Regions from separate parts of the Pseudomonas sp. LBUM1671 genome, predicted to be linked through region 2. Evidence: riboswitches for the same ligand, from Rfam matches in the RefSeq annotation. Region 2 holds a riboswitch; the other holds the start of a gene.
What was found. Region 2 has a riboswitch for cobalamin ahead of cobW (cobalamin biosynthesis protein CobW). Riboswitches for the same ligand answer to the same signal wherever they lie in the genome.
Positions count from the first base shown of each region.

Region 1 (10,239 bases), 1.6 Mb from region 2:
TTGAAACGTTGCTCGATGCGGTCGGCAAAACGGCCGAACGCCACCAGCGGATGCCAGCGTTTGGGTTCACCCAGCAGCGCGTCCAGCGCAACCGCGGCGACACTCAATAACGCCACACTCATTGACTCACTCCCCAATAATTTTCATACAGCAACTCACTGAGCGGACGCACCTGCGCCCACCCTTCGAGTACCAGCATCGGCGCCGGATAGAATTCCTTGACCGGACCGAGACAAAGAACCGCCAACGGCTTGGCCCCGGGCGGCAGACCCAGCAAGTCCGCCAGCGCTTGTGGCTCGAACAGCGACACCCAGCCCATGCCCAGACCTTCGGCGCGGGAGGCCAGCCACAGGTTCTGGATCGCGCAGGACAACGAGGCCATGTCCATTTCCGGCAAGGTGCGACGACCGAAGATATGGCGCTCGCGATCGTCCATCAGCGCGGCGACCAGCACCTCGGCGCAGTCGTTAATGCCTTCGACCTTGAGCGTCATGAATTCATCAGTGCGCTCGCCGAGGGCTTCGGCGGTACGGATGCGTTCTTCTTCCACCAGTTGCTGGATCTTGCCGCGCAGGGCCCGGTCGCTGATGCGGATGAACCGCCAGGGCTGCATCAGGCCGACGCTGGGGGCCTGGTGGGCGGCTTCGAGTAGGCGCCGTAACAACTCGGGCTCGACGGTGCCGCCGCTGAAGTGGCGCATGTCGCGGCGCTCAGCGATTGCCCGATAGACCGCTTCGCGTTCGGCTTCGGAGAATGCGTTGTCGGTCATGGCCTCTTCGCGAGCAGGCTCGCTCCTACAGTGGAACGAGTTTCTTCAGGCAACACATCTTCAACTGTGGGAGCGAGCCTGCTCGCGAAGGCGTCCTTAAGGTCGGGAAGAAAGAGTGCAGCGATCGCGTTCGGATTGGACGGGAAATAGAAGTGCACGTAGGAAGCTGTCATTCGCCCTTCACGATAAACCGCCTCCGCCCCTCGCCCGCCATTCGGGCTCAGCCCACGAGCAATCGGCTCAAGCTCGGTGCTGGTCAGCGAATGGTGATAGGTGTGCCCGCGCAGCGAACCTTCCGGCAACTCAACCGCTTGCAACGCCAGCGCGGCCAGACGCTTTTGCATCACCGCATCACCTTTGAGCAAGCCGACCAGCTCGGCGCGAGTGCCTTCGACATCGGTCAAGGAGTCGAGCAGGTACAACATCCCTCCACACTCGGCCAACAACGGTTTGCCGGCAGCATGATGGGCGCGGATCGCATTGAGCATCGAGGTGTTTTGTGACAGCGCCACATGGTGCAGTTCCGGATAGCCGCCCGGCAGATAAAGGCTGTCCGCCTCTGGCAAATCAGCATCGCGGATCGGCGAGAAGAACGACAATTCAGCGCCCATGGCCCGCAGCAAATCCAGGCTCGCGCCGTAGGTGAAGGCGAACGCTTCATCACGGGCCACGGCGATTCGCACGCCTTTAAGCAAAGGCTCGGCGGCGATCACATCGGGCCCGGCGAATTCCACGGCGGGCGGCAGCGCCACATCGCAACTGCTGGCCAGCGATTCGGCCGCCGCATCGAGGCGCAGGTCGAGATCGTTCAACTCACTGGCCTGGACCAGACCGAGATGCCGACTCGGCAGTTCGATCCCGGTCTCCCGCGACAAGGCGCCGTACCAGCGCAAGCCTTCCGTCAGGCTGCCTTCGAGCAATTGCGCATGACGCAGCGTGCCCACGCGGTTGGCCAACACACCGGCAAACGGCAAGTCCGGCTGATATTTCGCCAACCCCAGCGCCAGCGCACCAAAGGTCTGCGCCATGGCCGTGCCGTCGATCACGCCGAGCACCGGCACACCGAAGTGCCGCGCCAGATCAGCGCTGGACGGCGTACCGTCGAACAGGCCCATGACGCCTTCGATGAGGATCAGGTCGGCCTCCCCGGCCGCTTCCCACAAGAGTCGACGGCTTTCCTGCTCGCCGACCATCCACATGTCCAGTTGATACACCGGCGCACCGCTGGCGCGCTCGAGAATCATCGGGTCGAGAAAGTCCGGGCCGCATTTGAACACGCGCACCTTGCGGCCCTGATTGCGATGCAAACGGGCCAGCGCGGCGGTGACGGTGGTCTTGCCCTGACCGGAGGCCGGCGCGGCAATCAATACCGCCGGGCAATGACGGGGTTGATTCACAGCTCGACGCCTTTTTGCGCTTTGATCCCGGCCTGGAACGCGTGCTTGATCACACCCATTTCGGTGACCGTGTCGGCCAGTTCGATCATTTCCGGCTTGGCGCCGCGACCGGTGACCACCACGTGTTGCATCGGCGGACGTGCCTGCAAATCACTGAGTACCTGATCCAGATCGAGGTAGCCGTGCTTCAGGGCAATGTTCAACTCATCCAGCACCACCAGACCGATCGACGGGTCACGCAACAGTTCCTGGGACACCGCCCACGCGGCCTCGGCGGCGGCGATGTCGCGCTGACGGTCCTGGGTTTCCCAGGTGAAGCCCTCGCCCATCACATGAAAACGCACCTGCTCCGGGAAGCGGCGGAAGAACAGTTCTTCGCCGGTGCTGTTGCGGCCCTTGATGAACTGCACCACGCCGCACTGCATGCCGTGGCCCATGGAGCGGGCGAGCATGCCGAAGGCCGAGCTGCTTTTGCCTTTGCCATTGCCGGTCAGCACCAGCAGCAGGCCACACTCGTTCGGCGAGTTGGCGATGCGTTCGTCGATCACGGCTTTTTTGCGCTGCATGCGCGCAAGGTGGCGTTCGTCACGATCAGGGGAATCAGTCATGGGGGAGCTCTCCGTTGAGGCTGGATAACGGCGGGCAGGCACAAGAATAGACGGCAAGAAGCCTGGCATCGCCCACCGTGATGCCGTTGGATGAATCAGGCCGGTCTCCGGGCTCATGAGCGGCTTGCGCCGGACTGCGCGCCTTCCCATGTCAGTCGACACAGTGGCTCAAGACGCAGTGTTCACTCATTTACCGTTGCGGGGGCAGCGCCGGGATCGTGACGTTTCGTCGCGTGAAGATAGTCACTCACCGGCTTCCCTGTTTCACTCTGTCGGCTTCGCCACAGAGCACCTGAAACAAGCGCGAAGGTTAGAGGGTTGGGGGTGGAGCGTCAATTGAAGACAAAGCCAGGGCGAGCGATATACTGCCGCCGGTCAATTTACTGACACCCCAACTTGCACCACACTGTCAGCAGTGATATCAAAGCGCCACAACCCAACAACACAATTACAAGGGTGAGCACATGCAAGGCATGATCATCAGCAATCCGAAGCTGGAATTCCTGCGACCGGTGCTGGAACGCTGGTTTGACTGTATCGACCGCTACAATGCGGTGCGCGGCGATAACGACACGCCTTATTGGTACGACGAAAAAGCCAACCTTGGCTTGCTCTCCGCCGCGGCCTGGATGGCGGAAATGGTCACGTTGCAACAAACGCCGACCCGTAAACAGAACGAAGAAGGCGAACGCAACAGCCGCGCCGATCTGTTTATCGCAACCACCGAAGAACGCGCCTACCTGCAGGCCACGCAACGCTGGCCGAAGGTCAATAGCCTGAACCTGACCCAGGCATTGCAGGACATCACCAGCGACGCCAAACGCATCAGCTACGCCAGCGACCTGAAACTCGGCTGCCTGTTCGTTGCGCCACAAAAGGCCCAGCAGAGCGCGACGCCGGAAGAACTCCAGGACATGGTCGACGACCTGCAAAAGGAACACAGCTGCGCCGTGGCCTGGTATTTCCCGTACGCCTATCGCAAGTTGCGCAACGAAGCCGGCAACTATCACCCTGGCATCGCCGTCCTGTTCAAGGAAGCCCGCGGCTGACCGGTTGAACCATCGCGCATCTAAGCTTCTCTATGATTAAGTCAATGCATTCATAGGGAAGTCCAGCATGCGCAAGCCCCAGCTCGTTCTTGTCATCGCGCTCGCCGGAGGGCTCGCCGCTTGTGGTGAAACCTCCAGCCTGCAAGTCTCCGACGGCACCGGCCCGTCACCTAAGCTGCCCGAACCGAACAAGACCCTGATCCCGACGGTGAATATCGCCCCGGCGATTGGCTGGCCGGAGGGTACGAAACCCACCGCTGCAGCTGGCACTCAGGTGGCGGCCTTTGCCGAAGGGCTCGATCACCCGCGCTGGCTCTACGTGCTGCCCAACGGCGATGTGCTGGTGGCTGAAACCAACGCGCCACCGAAACCCGATGACGGCAAAGGCATTCGCGGCTGGGTCATGGGCAAAGTCATGGGCCGCGCTGGTGCCGGCGTCCCCAGCCCGAACCGCATCACGCTGCTGCGGGACAAGGACCACGACGGCATCGCCGAAACCCGCACGGTGTTCCTGGAAAACCTCAATTCCCCTTTCGGCATGACCTTGGTTGGCAATGACCTGTACGTCGCCGACACCGATCGTTTGTTGCGTTTTCACTATGAAAATGGCGATACCGCGATCAAATCGCAGCCGATCAAGGTGGTCGATCTGCCGGGCGGCACGCTGAATCATCACTGGACCAAAAACGTCATCGCCAGCAAGGACGGGAGCAAGCTGTACGTCACGGTCGGCTCCAACAGCAACGTTGGCGAAAATGGTCTGGATCAGGAGGAAGGTCGGGCGGCGATCTGGGAAGTGGATCGCGCCACCGGCAACCACCGGATCTTCGCCTCGGGGATTCGCAATCCAAACGGCCTTGCGTGGGAACCGCAGACCGGCGCGCTGTGGACGGCAGTCAACGAGCGTGACGAGATCGGCAGCGATCTGGTACCGGACTACATCACGTCAGTGAAGGACGGCGGATTCTACGGCTGGCCCTTCAGCTATTACGGCCAGCACGTCGACATTCGCGTCGAGCCGCAAAACCCGGACCTGGTGGCCAAGGCCATTGCCCCGGACTACGCGGTGGGCCCGCATACCGCGTCGCTGGGCCTGTCGTTTGCCGAGGGCAACACACTTCCAGCGCAGTTCAAGGAAGGCGCCTTCATCGGCCAGCACGGGTCATGGAACCGCAAACCGCACAGTGGTTATAAAGTGATTTTCGTCCCATTCAGCGCAGGCAAGCCGACCGGGCAACCGGTGGATGTGCTGACTGGTTTCCTCAATAAGGATGAGAAGGCTATGGGCCGGCCGGTGGGAGTGGTGATTGATCAGCAGGGAGGTTTGCTGGTGGCCGATGATGTCGGGAACAAGGTGTGGCGGGTTTCGACCGCTAAATAGGTCTCAACTGCCAACATCTAACCAATATGAGAGCGGGCTTGCTCGCGAAGACGGCATTACATTCAACATCAATGTCGACTGTTATGACGTCTTCGCGAGCAAGCCCGCTCCCACATTAGATCGGTTCAGCGCCTACCTTTTGCGGCACAGCGTTAAACCATCCCCCAACGGCAACAACGACAGATCCACCCGCGTGTCATCCTTCAAGGCGCGATTGAGCGCCTGGATGGCGCGGGTATCTGCACTCTCGGGACTCTGCTCAAGCACCCGCCCGCTCCACAGCGTGTTATCGAACACTGCTAGCCCGCCAACGCGCAGTAAACGCAGCGCATGCTCCAGATAGCCCGGATAGTTAGCTTTATCGGCATCGATGAAGATCAGATCGAATTGCCCCGGCTGATTCAGCTGAGCCAAGGTTGCCAGCGCAGGCGCCAGGCGCAGATCAATACGATGGGCGAGCCCCGCCTCCTGCCAGTAACGGCGTGCGATAGCGTTGTAGTCGCCGGGGATATCACAGCAGATCAGCGAGCCGTCCTCCGATAACGCTGAAGCCATGCACAAGGCGCTGTAACCGGTGAACGTGCCGACTTCCAGCAAGCGCTTCGCGCCGATGAGCTTGACCAGTAGCGCGAGGAACTGCCCCTGCTCCGGTGCCACCTGCCAGCGCGCCATCGGCAGCGCCTGGGTTTCGTCGCGCAAGCGCTTGAGCAGCGGCGTTTCCCTCAGGGAAACGTCGAGCAGGTATTGGTACAGGGAATCGTCGAGATTGAGCGTGCGAGCGGTCATGACAACCTCTTCGGACAGAATGCTACGGGTTGCGCGCCAAGTGCTCAGGCTGCAGAACGCGCTTGGCGCTCAGATACGCTTTCTGCCAGTAAGCCTTGGACAGACTGTCGAGCTTGACCGTGCCGCCAGTGGCCGGCGCATGAACGAAGCGGCCTTCGCCGACGTAGATCCCGGCATGACTGACCTGGGAGCCGCCATTGGTGGCAAAGAAGATCAAGTCACCGGTTTGCAGCCCTTCCTTGCCGACGCTGGCCGCCTGCATGCTGATCATCTCGCGAGTGGTACGCGGCAGGGAAATACCGGTGACGTCACGGTAGACGTAACCGATCAGGCCGCTGCAATCGAAGCCCGAATCCGGCGTGTTGCCACCCCAACGATACGGCGTACCCACCAGGCCAAGCGCGCGGAACAGCACGTCTTCCGCCTCGGGGGAAAAGGGTTGCGGGTTGCCAAAAACAATGGGGGCGCGAATCACCGGCGCGGGTGGCGGCGTGCGACTGGCGCAGGCGCTGAGCAGGGCTGCGAAGAGCATGATGGTGAGGCGGGCCGACATCGTCATAAGCAGAACATCCTGATCTGGCTGCGGCTTTTCCTGCCGAAAAGGCAGAAAAGAAAACCGCCTGCGCAGGACGCAGGCGGTTTGCCATCAATAATAGATCTGGATTCTAGCGGCTATCGGCCAAACTTCAAGTAAGACTTTAAGTTCGCCTTACAAACTGTCCGCCTACTTCGTTGCGAAGAGGCGTTTTGTCGCCACCAGAGGTGGCGACAGGCTGAAGATTTACTTGCGCGCGGTGACCACAGTCGGCGCCATTGCGAGTGCACGTTTGGCTTCGATGAAGGTCTTGCTCCAGTAGCTGTCGCCCAGGCTATCGACCCGGACACCACCGCTTTTGCGGCTGCTGGAGTGAATGAACTGGTTGTCGCCCAGGTAGATCCCGGCGTGACTGACACGACCGCGACGACCATTGGTGGCGAAGAACAGCAGATCGCCCGGCTTCAGCGCGCTGCGAGCCACCAGCGGAGCGTCCACGTTGATCATTTCGCGAGTGGAGCGCGGCAGGTTCATGCCGGCCTCTTCACGAAACAGATAACCGATGAAACCGCTGCAATCAAAGCCAGCCTCAGAGGTGCCGCCGAAACGGTAACGGGTACCGATCAGGGACATGCCGCGTTCGAGGATGCTGTCGGCCAGAACCGGAAGCTGGTACGACTTGCCGTCGGCGAAGTTGGCCAGTTCTTTATCGGTGGCCACGCCGTCTTGATAAAGAGCTTCCTGGAAAAGAACGGAAGACTGTGCAGTAACTGAATTCTTGACCTGCTGTTGTTGCTCTTGCTGGACCACTGGGGAGTGGGCAGCGCAACCGAACAACAGGGTGACGAGTGCGAGAGGCACGAGGGGTGCGAAGCGCTTTAGCATGGGCACGACCGTGGCTGATAGTGGGTAAAGAAGCCGCGACTATGCCCGCTATCATCCTCATTTGCAAATTCAATCGAACTTTATGTGACTTCCTGGTTTCGCGATTACATCTAAGCGCTTAAGCCCGTTCTAAACGCCTGCGCTGCCTGCGACTTGTAGGAAAGCGGATTTTCTGGCGCCTGAAACATGCCAAAACCCCCGCCAGGCTTGAGTTTCACCAGGCTTTTTTTTACCAGCCCAGCGTTTCTTTAAGGAAGGGAATCGTCAGCTTGCGCTGAGCTTGAAGGGAGGCCTGATCGAGTCGCTCAAGCAATTCGAAAAGCGCGCTCATGCTGCGGGTACCGCGAGTCAAAATGAAATGCCCGACTTCATCGGTCAGGTGCAGGCCGCGACGGGAAGCACGCAACTGCAGCGCGCGCAGTTTGTCTTCGTCGGAGAGTGGACGCATCTGGAAGATCAGTGCCAGGGTCAGGCGCGATTTCAGGTCAGCCAGTTTCACCGGCAGTTCGCGCGGCGAGGTCGATGCCGCAATCAGCAGACGCCGACCGCTGTCGCGCAGACGATTGAACAGATGGAACAGCGCCTCTTCCCAATCCGCCCGGCCGGCGACCGCCTGCAGATCATCGAGGCAGACCAGTTCGTATTGTTCGAGGTTGTCGAGAATCGAGATGCCGCGATCCAGCAGCTCGGCCAGCGGCAGATACACCGCAGGCTCCCCCAGTTGCTCAAAGCGCAGGCAGGCCGCCTGCAACAAGTGCGTACGCCCTACCCCGTCCTTGCCCCAGAGATAAATCAGGCTTTCGGTCCAGCCGGCGTCGGCTTCGCATAGCCGCTCGACATAGCCGAGTGCAGCGGCATTGGCGCCTGGGTAGTAATTGATAAAGGTAGCGTCATCACGCAGACGCACACCTAGGGGCAGCTGAATCGGTTTCATGCTGACTGAACAGTTCCAAAGGAACCGTTAGTGGCCTCTGTGTAAAGTTTGCGAAGTTTATACCCGTGAGGCGGGTCGCACAATGCGACAGACCACAAGCAAAATCAAAGGTTTGCGTTAACGCCCTGGTTTCATGACAGTTTCTTTGGCGGCGCATGTGACAGCAGCGCGAGGGATACGGGCCTGCCTGGCATGACACCAGGCCGCCCGCCATGAGACTTCAACGACCTTTATAACTCCGGTTCGTCGACGCCACTGTAGATATCCGAATCCTTATACAAATCATGAACATGGCGCACCAACACCATGATCACCGCCGCCACCGGCAACGCCAGCAATATGCCGGTAAAGCCGAACAGTTCACCCCCCGCCAGAATGGCGAAGATCACCGCTACCGGGTGCAGGCCGATACGATCGCCCACCAGCAAAGGCGTCAACACCATGCCTTCCAGCGCCTGCCCAACCATGAATACCGCGACGATGCCGATCATGGGATACAGATCGCCACCGAACTGGAACAGGCCGGCAATCAACGCCGCGCCGATGCCGATGACAAAACCCATGTACGGTACAATGGCCGCCAGGCCTGCGATCAGACCGATCAACAACCCCAACTCCAGTCCCAACAGCATCAAGCCCGCCGCGTAGATCACGCCCAACGCCACCATCACCAGCAACTGCCCGCGCACGAATGCACCCAGCACTTCATGGCATTCACCTGCCAGGGTCACAACACGCTCTTCGCGATCACGGGGCAGCAGGCTGCGGATCTTGGCCATCATCAGGTCCCAGTCCCGCAGCAAATAGAAGACCACCACCGGGATCAGCACCAGATTCGCCAGCAAGCCAATCAATGCGAGGCCGGAGGCCGTTGCCTGACTCAGCACAACACCGACAATGTCAGTGGTTTGGCCCATGTGCTCACTGATCGCAGCCTTGAGCTTGTCGAACTTCCAGAAATTATCCGACAGTCCAAATTTCGATTGCGCCCACGGCAGTGCGGTGTGCTGCAACCAATCGAGCATCTGCGGCGCCAGCTCATACAAGCGAAACAGCTGCTTGGCGAGCATCGGCACCAACACCAACAGCAATGTCGTGAAGATCAAGGTGAACAACGCGAACACCGCCACCACGCCCCATGTCCGTGACAGACCGGCCCTCTCCAGCCGATCCACCAGCGGATCGAACAGATAGGCCAGCAGCAACGCGACCAGAAAAGGCGTCAGGATCGGATGCAACAACCAGACAAACACGCAGAGCAGAACCACCCCACCCAACCAAAACCAACGCCGCGTATCGGCCATGTACCACTCCATCTGCATCTATATAAAGAAAGAAAACCTTACCAACGGAATCTCAACTGCGGCACCGGTGCCGGGGTTGGCGCAACCACAGGCGCCGAACCATCGGCCACCGGCTGAACAGGCGCTGCCGGAGCTGGCGCCTCACCGGCCGGAACCTCCTGCAACTTCGCCAGGGACAGCTGCGAGCGTAACTGCTCGGCACTGCCATTGACCCGATAGAGAATGCGATCGCCGTCGACCGTTTGCAGGCGCGCCCCAAAAGGCTCCAGCAAACGACCAAGGGCGGCGTAGCGTTCCAGGTTCATGCCCTGCACTTCCAGCAATTGTTCCCCCGAAGCCCCCGGCTTGACGACAAACCGCGGCGCCAGACGCTGGCTCACCGCCAGCATCACCGCATCGGCCACCGCGGCCTGGTCCGCCCCCTGTACGCTGCCCGCTTCCTTCTTGTCGCCCAGCCACAAATTCCACTTGGCCTGCCACTGGCCACCCTCTTCCCGGGCATGCACCGCGAGCAAGGCGTCAGCGTTGTAACGGTCCGAGGCACTGCGCAGCGGCGTGGCATCCGCCCCTTCAAGATTCGGCGCCGTAGCG
Region 1 covers NZ_CP166782.1:1,827,835-1,838,073, reverse strand. The annotation lists gene cbiB (adenosylcobinamide-phosphate synthase CbiB) at 1-122, opposite strand, end outside; gene bluB (5,6-dimethylbenzimidazole synthase) at 119-769, opposite strand; gene ACA060_RS08310 (cobyrinic acid a,c-diamide synthase CobB) at 766-2,166, opposite strand; gene cobO (cob(I)yrinic acid a,c-diamide adenosyltransferase) at 2,163-2,774, opposite strand; cobalamin riboswitch at 2,856-3,085, opposite strand; gene ACA060_RS08300 (hypothetical protein) at 3,239-3,823, shown strand; gene ACA060_RS08295 (PQQ-dependent sugar dehydrogenase) at 3,891-5,204, shown strand; gene ACA060_RS08290 (class I SAM-dependent methyltransferase) at 5,337-5,990, opposite strand; gene ACA060_RS08285 (C40 family peptidase) at 6,013-6,549, opposite strand; gene ACA060_RS08280 (C40 family peptidase) at 6,772-7,410, opposite strand; gene hda (DnaA regulatory inactivator Hda) at 7,640-8,344, opposite strand; gene ACA060_RS08270 (AI-2E family transporter) at 8,575-9,648, opposite strand; gene ACA060_RS08265 (DUF2066 domain-containing protein) at 9,687-10,239, opposite strand, start outside.
Region 1: another riboswitch for cobalamin. It lies ahead of cobO (cob(I)yrinic acid a,c-diamide adenosyltransferase); the one in region 2 lies ahead of cobW (cobalamin biosynthesis protein CobW).

Region 2 (10,239 bases):
AGGTCAGCCTGATCGATGTGGTCGAAGACGGCATCGCGGTGCTGAAGTTCGGCGGCGGTTGCCAGGGCTGTGGCCAGGCAGACGTCACCCTTCGCGAAGGCATCGAGCGCACCTTGCTCGAGCGCATTCCCGAGCTCAAGGGTGTACGCGATGTGACTGACCACACGCAGAAAGAAAACGCCTACTACTAAGGTGTTCGCTGCGAAATGAAAAAACGGCACCCGTGAGTGCCGTTTTTTTATGGGTGATCGATTATCTGTGAGTGAATGGACTTACCTGTGGCGAGGGGATTTATCCCCGTTGGGCAGCGAAGCGGCCCCCTGCATTCTTCCGGGTGCACCTCGCAATCAGGTTTAGCGACGGCTTCGCCGCCGAACGGGGCGGTGCGACGTTTCGCTAAATCCCCTCACCACAGAGCCACTTATCTCAGCGTTGTGCTTGGCTCAGGGCCTGTAGAGATGCGCATGCCCCGCGCGATACAGCGACGACTCGCTGAACTGATCACTCCCCAACACCCGGCCCACCAGAATCAACGCCGTACGCCGAAACCCTTTCGCCGCAACCTTCCCGGCAATGTCCTCAATCGTCCCGACGACCCAATCCTGATCCGGCCAGCTCGCCCGGTGAATCACCGCAATCGGGCAGTCTGCGCCGTAATGCGGCAGCAATTGGGCGATGATCTTTTCCAGATGCTGCACGCCCAAATGAATCGCCATGGTCGCCCCATGCTGCGCCAGGCTACCCAGCTCTTCACCGGCCGGCATCACGGTCTTGTCGGCATAGCGGGTCAGAATCACACTCTGTGAGACGTCGGGCAGCGTCAGTTCCGCCCCCAAGAGCGCCGCACACGCCGCCGTCGCCGTGACCCCGGGAACGATTTCAAACGCAATCCCGAGTTCACGCAGATAGCGAATCTGCTCACCAATCGCTCCATAAAGACTCGGATCACCCGAATGCACCCGCGCCACGTCCTGACCGTTGGCGTGGGCGGTTTTGATCAGTTCGATGATCTGTTCCAGGTGCAACTCGGCGCTGTTGACCACCTGTTCGGCACAATGGCCTTCGAGCACCGCGGCAGGCACCAAAGAGCCGGCATAGATGATCACCGGGCAACTGCGAATCAGCCGTTGGCCTTTGACGGTGATCAGTTCCGGGTCGCCGGGACCTGCGCCAATGAAGTAGACGGTCATCGTCCGTTCCTTTGAATAGAGAGTCTGTTGGAAAAAGGGCTCGGGCAACGCCTGATATGAAGATTGCTCATGATCGGAGGCGGGGATTATCGGGGATCTTACGCAACGCAGGCCAATGCGAGGGTGGCCTGGGCATATTTTTGTCGCGAAATCAGCAGTTTCGCCGGTGCCTTGGCCAGGTGTTCGGCCAGGGCCAGGGCGGCACTTTCCGCCACGCCGTAGCAGCCGGTGCGTTCGAACGCGATGTCCGAATGGTGGCTGAGTTGCGGTTTGTAACCTTTCAATTGCTCACTGCTGAAATACATCAGCGGCAACGCGAGTTGTTCGGCGAGTTCGACCAGGCCAGGCTCATCACGCTTCAGGTCGATGCTGGCCAGGGCCTTGATCTGGTGAAGTCCGATTTTATGAGCCTGCAGTGCCTGATCGAGTAACGCCCGCAGCGTGCTGGCGGGGCAGCCGCGCTGGCAGCCCAGGCCGACCACTAAAGTCGGCGCTGTGCGGGTATCAATCATGCGTGGTATTGGCCAGCGCTTTTGCGGCGGAACAACCAGGCGCTGATCAGGCCCAGGGCCAGCCAGAACGCGACGTTGGTCAACTGCGAAGCGATTTTGAACTGCGTCTCCAAGGCTTCCGGAGCCAGCATCGAGTGCACTTCCGGTTGTGGCGCGCCGATTACGTGCGGAACGGCGAGAATCGCCACGCCGAGGATCTTCATCAGCCAGTGGCGGCTGAACACAATCAACGCAATGCCGACGGCGGTGGAAGCGGCCGTACAGATCCACCAGAGTTGCCGTTGGGCCAGATCAGCCGCGGCAGTGCCCGGCAGTTCAGGCGGCAGGCCGAGGGTCGGCGCGAGCACGAAGGTCGCGTAACCGGCCAGGCCCCAGAGCAGGCCCTGAGAGGTTTTGGTCGGTGCACGCAAGGTGTAGAGACCGGCGAGCATCAGGGCGAAACCGACAGCCACCACCAGATTGCCACCCGTGGTCGACAGCAGGCGCTGCCAGCCGTCTTCCGGCTCCCAGGCTTCGGCGTCGTGAGTGTGAGCGGCGACACCGGCGGCGTGTTCGTGGACTTCAACCGCGGCCGGCTCGGATTTTTCGTAGGTTTCGGCCTGCAGAATCAGCGGTGACACCCAGAAACTTTGCAGTAGGGTCAGCAACAGGGCGGCCAGCAGCCCGCTGAAACCTGCGGTTTGCGCAATACGCTTGATCATGTCGACAGGTCTCAATGGCACGGGAAGGCGGAGCTGTGACGGGTATCGTGCGCGGCGTTGTGCACCGCTTCGATGTGCGAGAAACCGGCGAAATAGACGAGACACGCGCCGAGGATCGACGCACACACGGCGGCGGTCAGGCGTTGGCTCAGGGTTGTGGTGGTGCTGGCGGTGCTGTGGCCGGTGCTGCTGATGATCGACATGGCGCTTCCCTCTGGTCTGTCAGCGGGTGAATAGAGCGCATGGAAGACCCCTGCGAGTCGGGCACGCAGAGGCTCAACAGCGCCCGCCCACCGCGGGTTTGTTATTCAGTGATCGTAGTGGTCACTTTGTGTTGCGGGCCGGTCTCCGGGCTCACGAGGGGGGCTGGCTTTCGCCGGAACCTGCAAGCATCACCTTCCCATGCCGAACTGCTGGCACAGTGGATCTGACGCTTCGCTCGCTTACCGTTGCGGGGGCAGCACCGGACTGACATGGCTTTGAGTAAAGCACATGATTCACCGGTTTCCCGTTTCACCCTGTGAAGGGCACCCGTAACAAGGCGTGTAGGAGAGCATGGGCGGGGGTTTGGCGTCAATTGCCATGGGTTCTCATCTCTGAGGCGAGGAGGACTCCTGTGGCGATGGGATTTATCTGTGGCGAGGGGATTTATCCCCGTTGGGCTGCGAAGCGGCCCCCTGCATTTCTTCAGACATACCCCGCAAACAGGTCTTGCGACGGCTTCGCCGCCGAACGGGGATAAATCCCCTCGCCACAGGTAAGCCTCCTCCCACAAGGGGCTAATCAACTGACGGACATTGACCCGCCCCCACACGATGCGTAGCCTTGCGCTTTCGAGGTTCTTCGGCATTTGCCGAAGCTAAGAAGGGAACGCGGTCGATGCCGCGGCTGCCCCCGCAACTGTGAACGGTGATGTTCGCTGCCACGCCACTGCAAACCCTGTCCAGCGGGTTCGCGGGAAGGCGCAGCGAATGCCAATCTGCATTTGGCACACCGTCAGCCAGGAGACCTGCCTCGACACAGATTCTCACTACAACCGGGCGGGGTGATCCGGTGGCGAACTCTTCCGCGCGCGCCCGTCGCTGCGATTGTCGTCCCGTATGCCCGCCACCTTGCCAAAGGGCATCCGATGAAAACACTGGCCAAACTCCCCGTCACCATCGTTACCGGCTTCCTCGGCTCGGGCAAAACCACCTTGCTGCGGCACATGCTCGACAACGCGCAGGGCCGCCGCATCGCGGTGATCGTCAACGAGTTTGGCGAGCTGGGCATCGACGGCGAAATCCTCAAGCAATGCTCCATTGGCTGCACCGAAGAAGAAGCCAACGGCCGCGTCTACGAACTGGCCAACGGCTGCCTGTGCTGCACCGTCCAGGAAGAATTCTTCCCGGTGATGCGCGAACTCGTCGCCCGTCGCGGCGACCTTGATCACATCCTGATCGAAACCTCGGGCCTGGCCTTGCCAAAGCCGCTGGTTCAAGCCTTCCAGTGGCCGGAAATCCGCAGCGCCTGCACCGTTGACGCAGTCATCACCGTGGTCGACAGCCCGGCCGTTGCCGCCGGCACCTTCGCGGCTTTCCCGGATCAGGTCGATGCCCAGCGCAAACTCGACCCGAACCTGGACCACGAATCGCCGCTGCACGAGTTGTTCGCCGACCAACTGGCCAGCGCCGACCTGGTGATCCTCAACAAGGCCGACCTGATCAGCCCTGAAGATCTCGCCCGTGTGCGCCTGGAAGTCGCCGAAGAGCTGCCGCCCGCCGTCAAAGTCATCGAAGCCAGCAGCGGACGTGTGCCACTGGACGTGTTGATCGGCCTCGGTGCCGGTTCCGAAGAACACATCGACAGCCGTCACAGCCATCACGATCACCACCATGAAGGTGAAGACGATCATGATCACGACGCCTTCGATTCCATCTCCATCGAACTGCCGCAAGCCGACGAAAGCCTGCTGCTGGACGCGCTGACCCAACTGGTGGTCCAGCACGGCATCCTGCGCGTCAAAGGTTTCGCCGCGATTCCGAACAAGCCGATGCGCTTGCTGATCCAGGGCGTGGGCACGCGTTTCGACAAGCATTTCGACCGTCAGTGGGGCGCCGAAGAAGCGCGTACCACGCGCCTGGTGCTGATCGGCCAGGAACTGGACGCCACGCTGCTTGAAGCGCAATTGCGCGCCGCGCTCAGCGTTTAAGCCATGCACCTGCTCAGGACCCAGCCCGGCGGTTTCGTGTCGGATGACAACATTGCCGACCTTGGACAAACCCCCGCCGAGTTGGTGATCCTGTGCAGCGGCGATTCCAGCCTGGCGTTGCTCGCCGAAGCGGCGCAGCAGTTGCCCGACGATTACCCCAGCGTGCGTCTGGCCAACCCGATGCAGGTGCAGAATCACGCCTCGGTCGACCTGTATGTCGACGAAGTGCTGCGCCATGCCAAGGTGATCCTGATTTCGCTGCACGGCGGCATCGCCTATTGGCGTTACGGTGTCGAGCGTCTGGTGGAGCTGTCCCAACGTGGTGTGCAACTGATTCTGGTGCCCGGCGATGATCGTCCGGACCCGGAGCTCAGTGACCTGAGCACCGCGATAGCCGAAGACCGCGACCGGCTTTGGCAGTTTTTGCGTCAGGGCGGCATGGCCAATGCCCTGGATTTCTTCCGCTGTCTGGCCAATCGCTGGCTGGATCGCGACTACGCCTGGGCCGAGCCGCAAACCCTGCCGCGCACAGCGATTTACCATCCACAAAAAAGCCCCGCTGAACTGAGCGATTGGCAAGCCGACTGGCAGGCCGGTCAACCGGTGGCGGCGGTGCTGTTCTATCGCTCGCATTTGCAGGCGGCAAACACTGCGTTCATCGATGTTTTCTGCCAGCGTTTGCAGGCGGCGGGTTTGAATCCGTTGCCGATTGCGCTGGCCAGTTTGAAAGAACCCGGCTGCCTGACGGTGGTCGAGGACCTGCTGGACGAAGTCGAGGCGGGGGTGATTCTCAACACCACCGGCTTCGCGCAATCAAGCCCTGAAGCGCCGCATTTGCGGCCGTTTCGCCGCAACATTCCGGTGATCCAGGCGATTTGCGCCCAGGACAACGAGCCGGGCTGGCTCGCCAGCGAACAAGGTCTCGGCCCGCGTGATCTGGCGATGCACATCGCGCTCCCGGAGCTGGACGGACGGATCATCAGCCGACCGATCAGCTTCAAGGACCTGGCGTGGCGCAGTGAGCGCAGTCAGTCGGACGTGGTGTGCTATCGGGCGCAACCGGAACGCATGGATTTCGTCGCCGAACTGGCGCGGCGCTGGATCGATCTGGCGCGGGTGCCGAACAGCGAAAAACGCATCGCGCTGATCCTCGCCAACTACCCGACCCGCGACGGGCGCATCGGCAACGGCGTGGGCCTCGACACCCCGGCTGCTGCAATGAACATCCTGCGTGCGCTGCACACTGAAGGTTATCCGCTGCCCGCCGAGTTGCCGGAAAGCGGCACTGCGTTGATCCAGCAATTGCTCGGTGGCGTCAGCAACGACCTCGACACGATTGACCAGCGTCCCTGTCAGCAAAGCCTGGCGATGGACGACTATCGGGCGATGTTCAAGGCCTTGCCCGAAGCCAATCAGCAAGCCGTGCTGGAGCGCTGGGGCACGCCTGACAGCGATCCGATGTGCCGCGACGGACGCATGATGATCGCCGGGCTGCGCTTTGGCCTGACTTTCGTCGGCATTCAGCCGGCGCGGGGATATCAGGTCGACCCGAGCGCGGTGTATCACGACCCGGATCTGGTACCGCCCCACGGCTATCTGGCGTTCTACTTCTGGTTGCGCAACACCTACGGCGCTGACGGCGTGATTCACGTCGGCAAGCACGGCAACCTCGAATGGCTGCCGGGCAAAGGCGTCGGGCTCTCCGAAAATTGCTGGCCGGATGCGCTGCTCGGGCCGTTGCCGAATATCTATCCCTTCATCGTCAACGATCCGGGCGAGGGCGCCCAGGCCAAGCGTCGCACCCAGGCGGTGATCATCGACCACCTGATGCCGCCGCTGACCCGCGCCGAAACCTACGGCCCGTTGCGCAACCTTGAGTTGCTGGCGGACGAGTATTACGAAGCGCAGTTGCTCGACCCGCGCCGCGCCCGGGAATTGCAGCGCGACATCCTGCAACTGGTGCGCGACACGCACATCGACCGTGAACTGCAACTGGACGAAAAGCTCAACAGCGACGCCGATGCGGCGATCTGGTTGCCTCGGCTGGACACGTACCTGTGCGACTTGAAAGAGTCGCAGATCCGCGATGGCTTGCACATCTTTGGCGAGTCGCCGACCGGGCGTTTGCGCATTGATACGTTGTTGGCGCTGTTGCGGATCCCCCGTGGCGATGGTCGTGGGGCGCAATCGAGTCTGTTGCGGGCGTTGGCCAAGGCGTTCGAGTTGGGGTTTGATCCGCTGGATTGCGCGTTGGCCGAGCCATGGACCGGACCGCGCCCCGTTGAACTTCTGAGCGTTACTGATGAAGTGTGGCGCACGACTGGTGACACACGCGAACGTCTCGAACTGTTCGCCGCCCAACTCATCGCGCATACTCTGGATACCGACGCCGAACCCCGTGAGAACAAGCTTCTGTGGCGAGGGGATTTATCCCCGTTGGGCTGCGAAGCGGCCCCAAAAAATGGGACTGCTACGCAATCCAACGGGGATAAATCCCCTCGCCACAACAGCCCGCTCCCACAGGAGGCACCCTGGTCTGAAGTGAGCGCCATCCTCGACAGCCTGTGCGAAGTCGTCGCCCCACGCCTGGACGCCTGCGGCCCCGCAGAAATGCGCGGCCTGCTCGATGCCCTCAGCGGTCGTTTCGTCCCGGCCGGTCCCAGCGGTGCGCCGAGTCGCGGTCGTCTGGACGTGCTGCCCACCGGGCGCAATTTCTACTCGGTGGACGTGCGCAACCTGCCAACCACCACCGCCTGGCGCATCGGTTTCCAGTCGGCGAACCTGATTCTCGAACGGCATTTGCAGGACCACGGCGATCACCTGCGCCAGCTCGGCCTGTCCGTCTGGGGCACGGCGACCATGCGCACCGGCGGCGACGACATTGCCCAGGCCATGGCCTTGATGGGCGTGCGCCCGGTCTGGGCCACTGGCAGTCAACGGGTCGACGACTTTGAAATCCTGCCGCTGAGCCTGCTCGACCGCCCGCGCGTGGACGTGACCTTGCGCGTGTCCGGGTTCTTCCGCGATGCCTTCGCCAACCTGATCCGCCTGTTCGACGCCGCCGTGCAAGCGGTCGCTGCGCTGGACGAACCGGACGACCTCAACCCGTTGGCCGCCAAAGTACGCGCCGAGCGTGAAGCGTTGATCCAGGCGGGCCTTGATGAAGAAGCGGCCAAGCGCCAGGCCGGCTGGCGCATCTTCGGCGCCAAGCCCGGTGCTTATGGCGCAGGTGTGCAAGGCGCCATCGACGGTCGCTTGTGGCAAAGCCGCGAGGACCTGGCCGAGGTTTACCTGAATTGGGGCGGCTACGCTTACGGCGGGTCCGATGAAGGCACCGCCGCTCGCGAACAATTCGCCCAGCGCCTGAGCCAGGTTCAGGCTGTGCTGCAAAACCAGGACAACCGCGAGCATGATTTGCTCGATTCCAACGACTATTACCAATTCCAGGGTGGCATGCTCGCCGCCGTGGAAAGCCTCAGCGGCGAAGCGGCGGCCAGTTACCATGGCGATCACAGTCAGCCAGACTTGCCGAAGATTCGCACTTTGAAGGAAGAGCTGAATCGGGTGATCCGCTCCCGGGCGGCGAATCCGAAGTGGATCGACGGCGTGAAACGTCACGGCTATAAAGGCGCGTTCGAATTGGCAGCGACGGTGGATAATCTGTTCGCGTTCGACGCTACGACCCAACTGATCGACGATCATCAATACGCGTTGCTGGCGGATGCGTATTTGCTCGATCCGGCGACCCGGGATTTTGTCCGCGAGCATAATCCCCACGCGCTGCGCGACATGACCGAGCGCATGCTCGAGGCGCAACAGCGGGGGATGTGGCAGGAGCCGGGCGCGTATCGCGAGGCACTGGAAAACCTGTTGCTGGACATAGAAGAAGACAGCTGAAATGGATCTGTGGCGAGGGAGCTTGCTCCCGCTGGGCTGCGCAGCAGCCCTAAAACCTGAATGCACATTTTTTCAGGCATTGCTTAGTGTCAGCATCTACGGCTGCTTCGCAGCCAGACGGGAGCAAGCTCCCTCGCCACAGGTTTGGAGTATGTTCTTGAGATCGCTTTTACCGACCATGACTGAGTATTGAAGATGACCGACACCCCCCATTTCCCACTCTCCGCCGTGGTCGGCGCCGACGATCTGAAACTCGCCCTCTATCTGACCGCCATCGACCCGAAAATCGGCGGCGTGCTGATCGAAGGCCCGCGCGGCATGGCCAAATCCACCCTGGCCCGAGGTCTCGCGGATCTACTCGCCAGCGGTCAATTCGTCACGCTGCCTCTGGGCGCCACTGAAGAACGGCTGGTCGGCACCCTCGACCTCGACGCCGCCCTGAGCGAAGGCCGCGCACAATTTTCCCCCGGCGTATTGGCCAAGGCTGACGGCGGTGTGCTGTACGTCGATGAAGTCAATCTGTTGCCCGACCACCTCGTCGACCTGTTGCTCGACGTGGCCGCCAGCGGCACCAACCTGATCGAGCGCGACGGGATTTCCCATCGGCATTCGGCGAAGTTCGTCCTGATCGGCACCATGAACCCGGAAGAGGGCGAACTGCGGCCGCAACTGCTTGACCGTTTTGGCCTGAACGTCGCCCTCAGTGGTCATACAGCACCGGCCGAACGCGGGCAGATCATCCGTCGGCGTCTGGATTTCGACAGCGATCCCCAAGGTTTCTGCGTCGAGTGGGAAAGCCAGCAACAGTCGTTGCGTGAACGTTGCCAGAAGGCGCGCAGCGCATTGGCAAGCATCCCTCTGGATGATGCAGCACTGGCGCAGATCACCGAGCGCTGTTTTGCCGCCGGTGTCGATGGCCTGCGCGCCGATCTGGTCTGGTTGCGCGCGGCCCGGGCCCACGCCGCCTGGCGAGGAGCGGGTGCGATCAGCGAGGAAGATATCGACGCCGTTGCCGAGTTCGCCCTGCGTCATCGCCGTCGCGAACCATCGCCTCCGGCGCCGCAACACAATCAGTCGCCCTCGGCGCAGCCTTCCAGCCCGAGCGAGGGCCAGGGCCAATGGGGTGAAATGCCCGCTCAGGCGCTGCCGGTCGGCGCCCGCCGTGAAGTGCCGAGCTGGCCAAAAAAGCCCTAGGCATTCGCCCTCGATCTGACGCGGGGGCGAATGCCAGACCCCGCGCAGGACGGCTGGATAACGGCAAACAGGGCAAGCGTCACGCCGCGCGCAGCGGCTCGATCAACTGGCCCGGCACCTTGCTCAATGGCCGGCCGCGTCAGCGCAGCGATGTGCTGTTCCACCTGCGCACCCGTTGCCCTCATGAACTGTGGCTGGTGATCGTTGACGCATCGGCCTCGACTCGCCGTCATCAGGCGCTGAGCGATGCCAAGGGGTTGCTCGCGCAAGTGTTCGACGACGCGTATCGCCAGCGCGCGCGCCTGGCTTTGCTGACCGCCAGCGGCCAGGCGCCGAAGTGGCAGGTGCAAGGCTTGAAAGCGTCGACGGGGTTGCGTGCCTGGCTCGATGGCTTGGGTGCGGGCGGCGGTACGCCGATGTTGGCTGCGCTGGGCGAAGCGGGGCGCTGGCTTGCGGCGCGACAAAAACGCTTTCCGGCGGAACAGCAAAGGCTGCTGCTGGTGACCGATGGGCGATTGAAGGAATGGCCGGGGTTGCCGGTTCTGGATTGTCCG
Region 2 covers NZ_CP166782.1:3,407,515-3,417,753, reverse strand. The annotation lists gene nfuA (Fe-S biogenesis protein NfuA) at 1-191, shown strand, start outside; gene cobM (precorrin-4 C(11)-methyltransferase) at 444-1,190, opposite strand; gene ACA060_RS15620 (cobalamin biosynthesis protein) at 1,289-1,702, opposite strand; gene ACA060_RS15615 (CbtA family protein) at 1,699-2,403, opposite strand; gene ACA060_RS15610 (CbtB domain-containing protein) at 2,415-2,606, opposite strand; cobalamin riboswitch at 2,726-2,953, opposite strand; cobalamin riboswitch at 3,223-3,434, shown strand; gene cobW (cobalamin biosynthesis protein CobW) at 3,533-4,594, shown strand; gene cobN (cobaltochelatase subunit CobN) at 4,598-8,491, shown strand; gene ACA060_RS15595 (magnesium chelatase ATPase subunit I) at 8,687-9,685, shown strand; gene ACA060_RS15590 (vWA domain-containing protein) at 9,739-10,239, shown strand, end outside.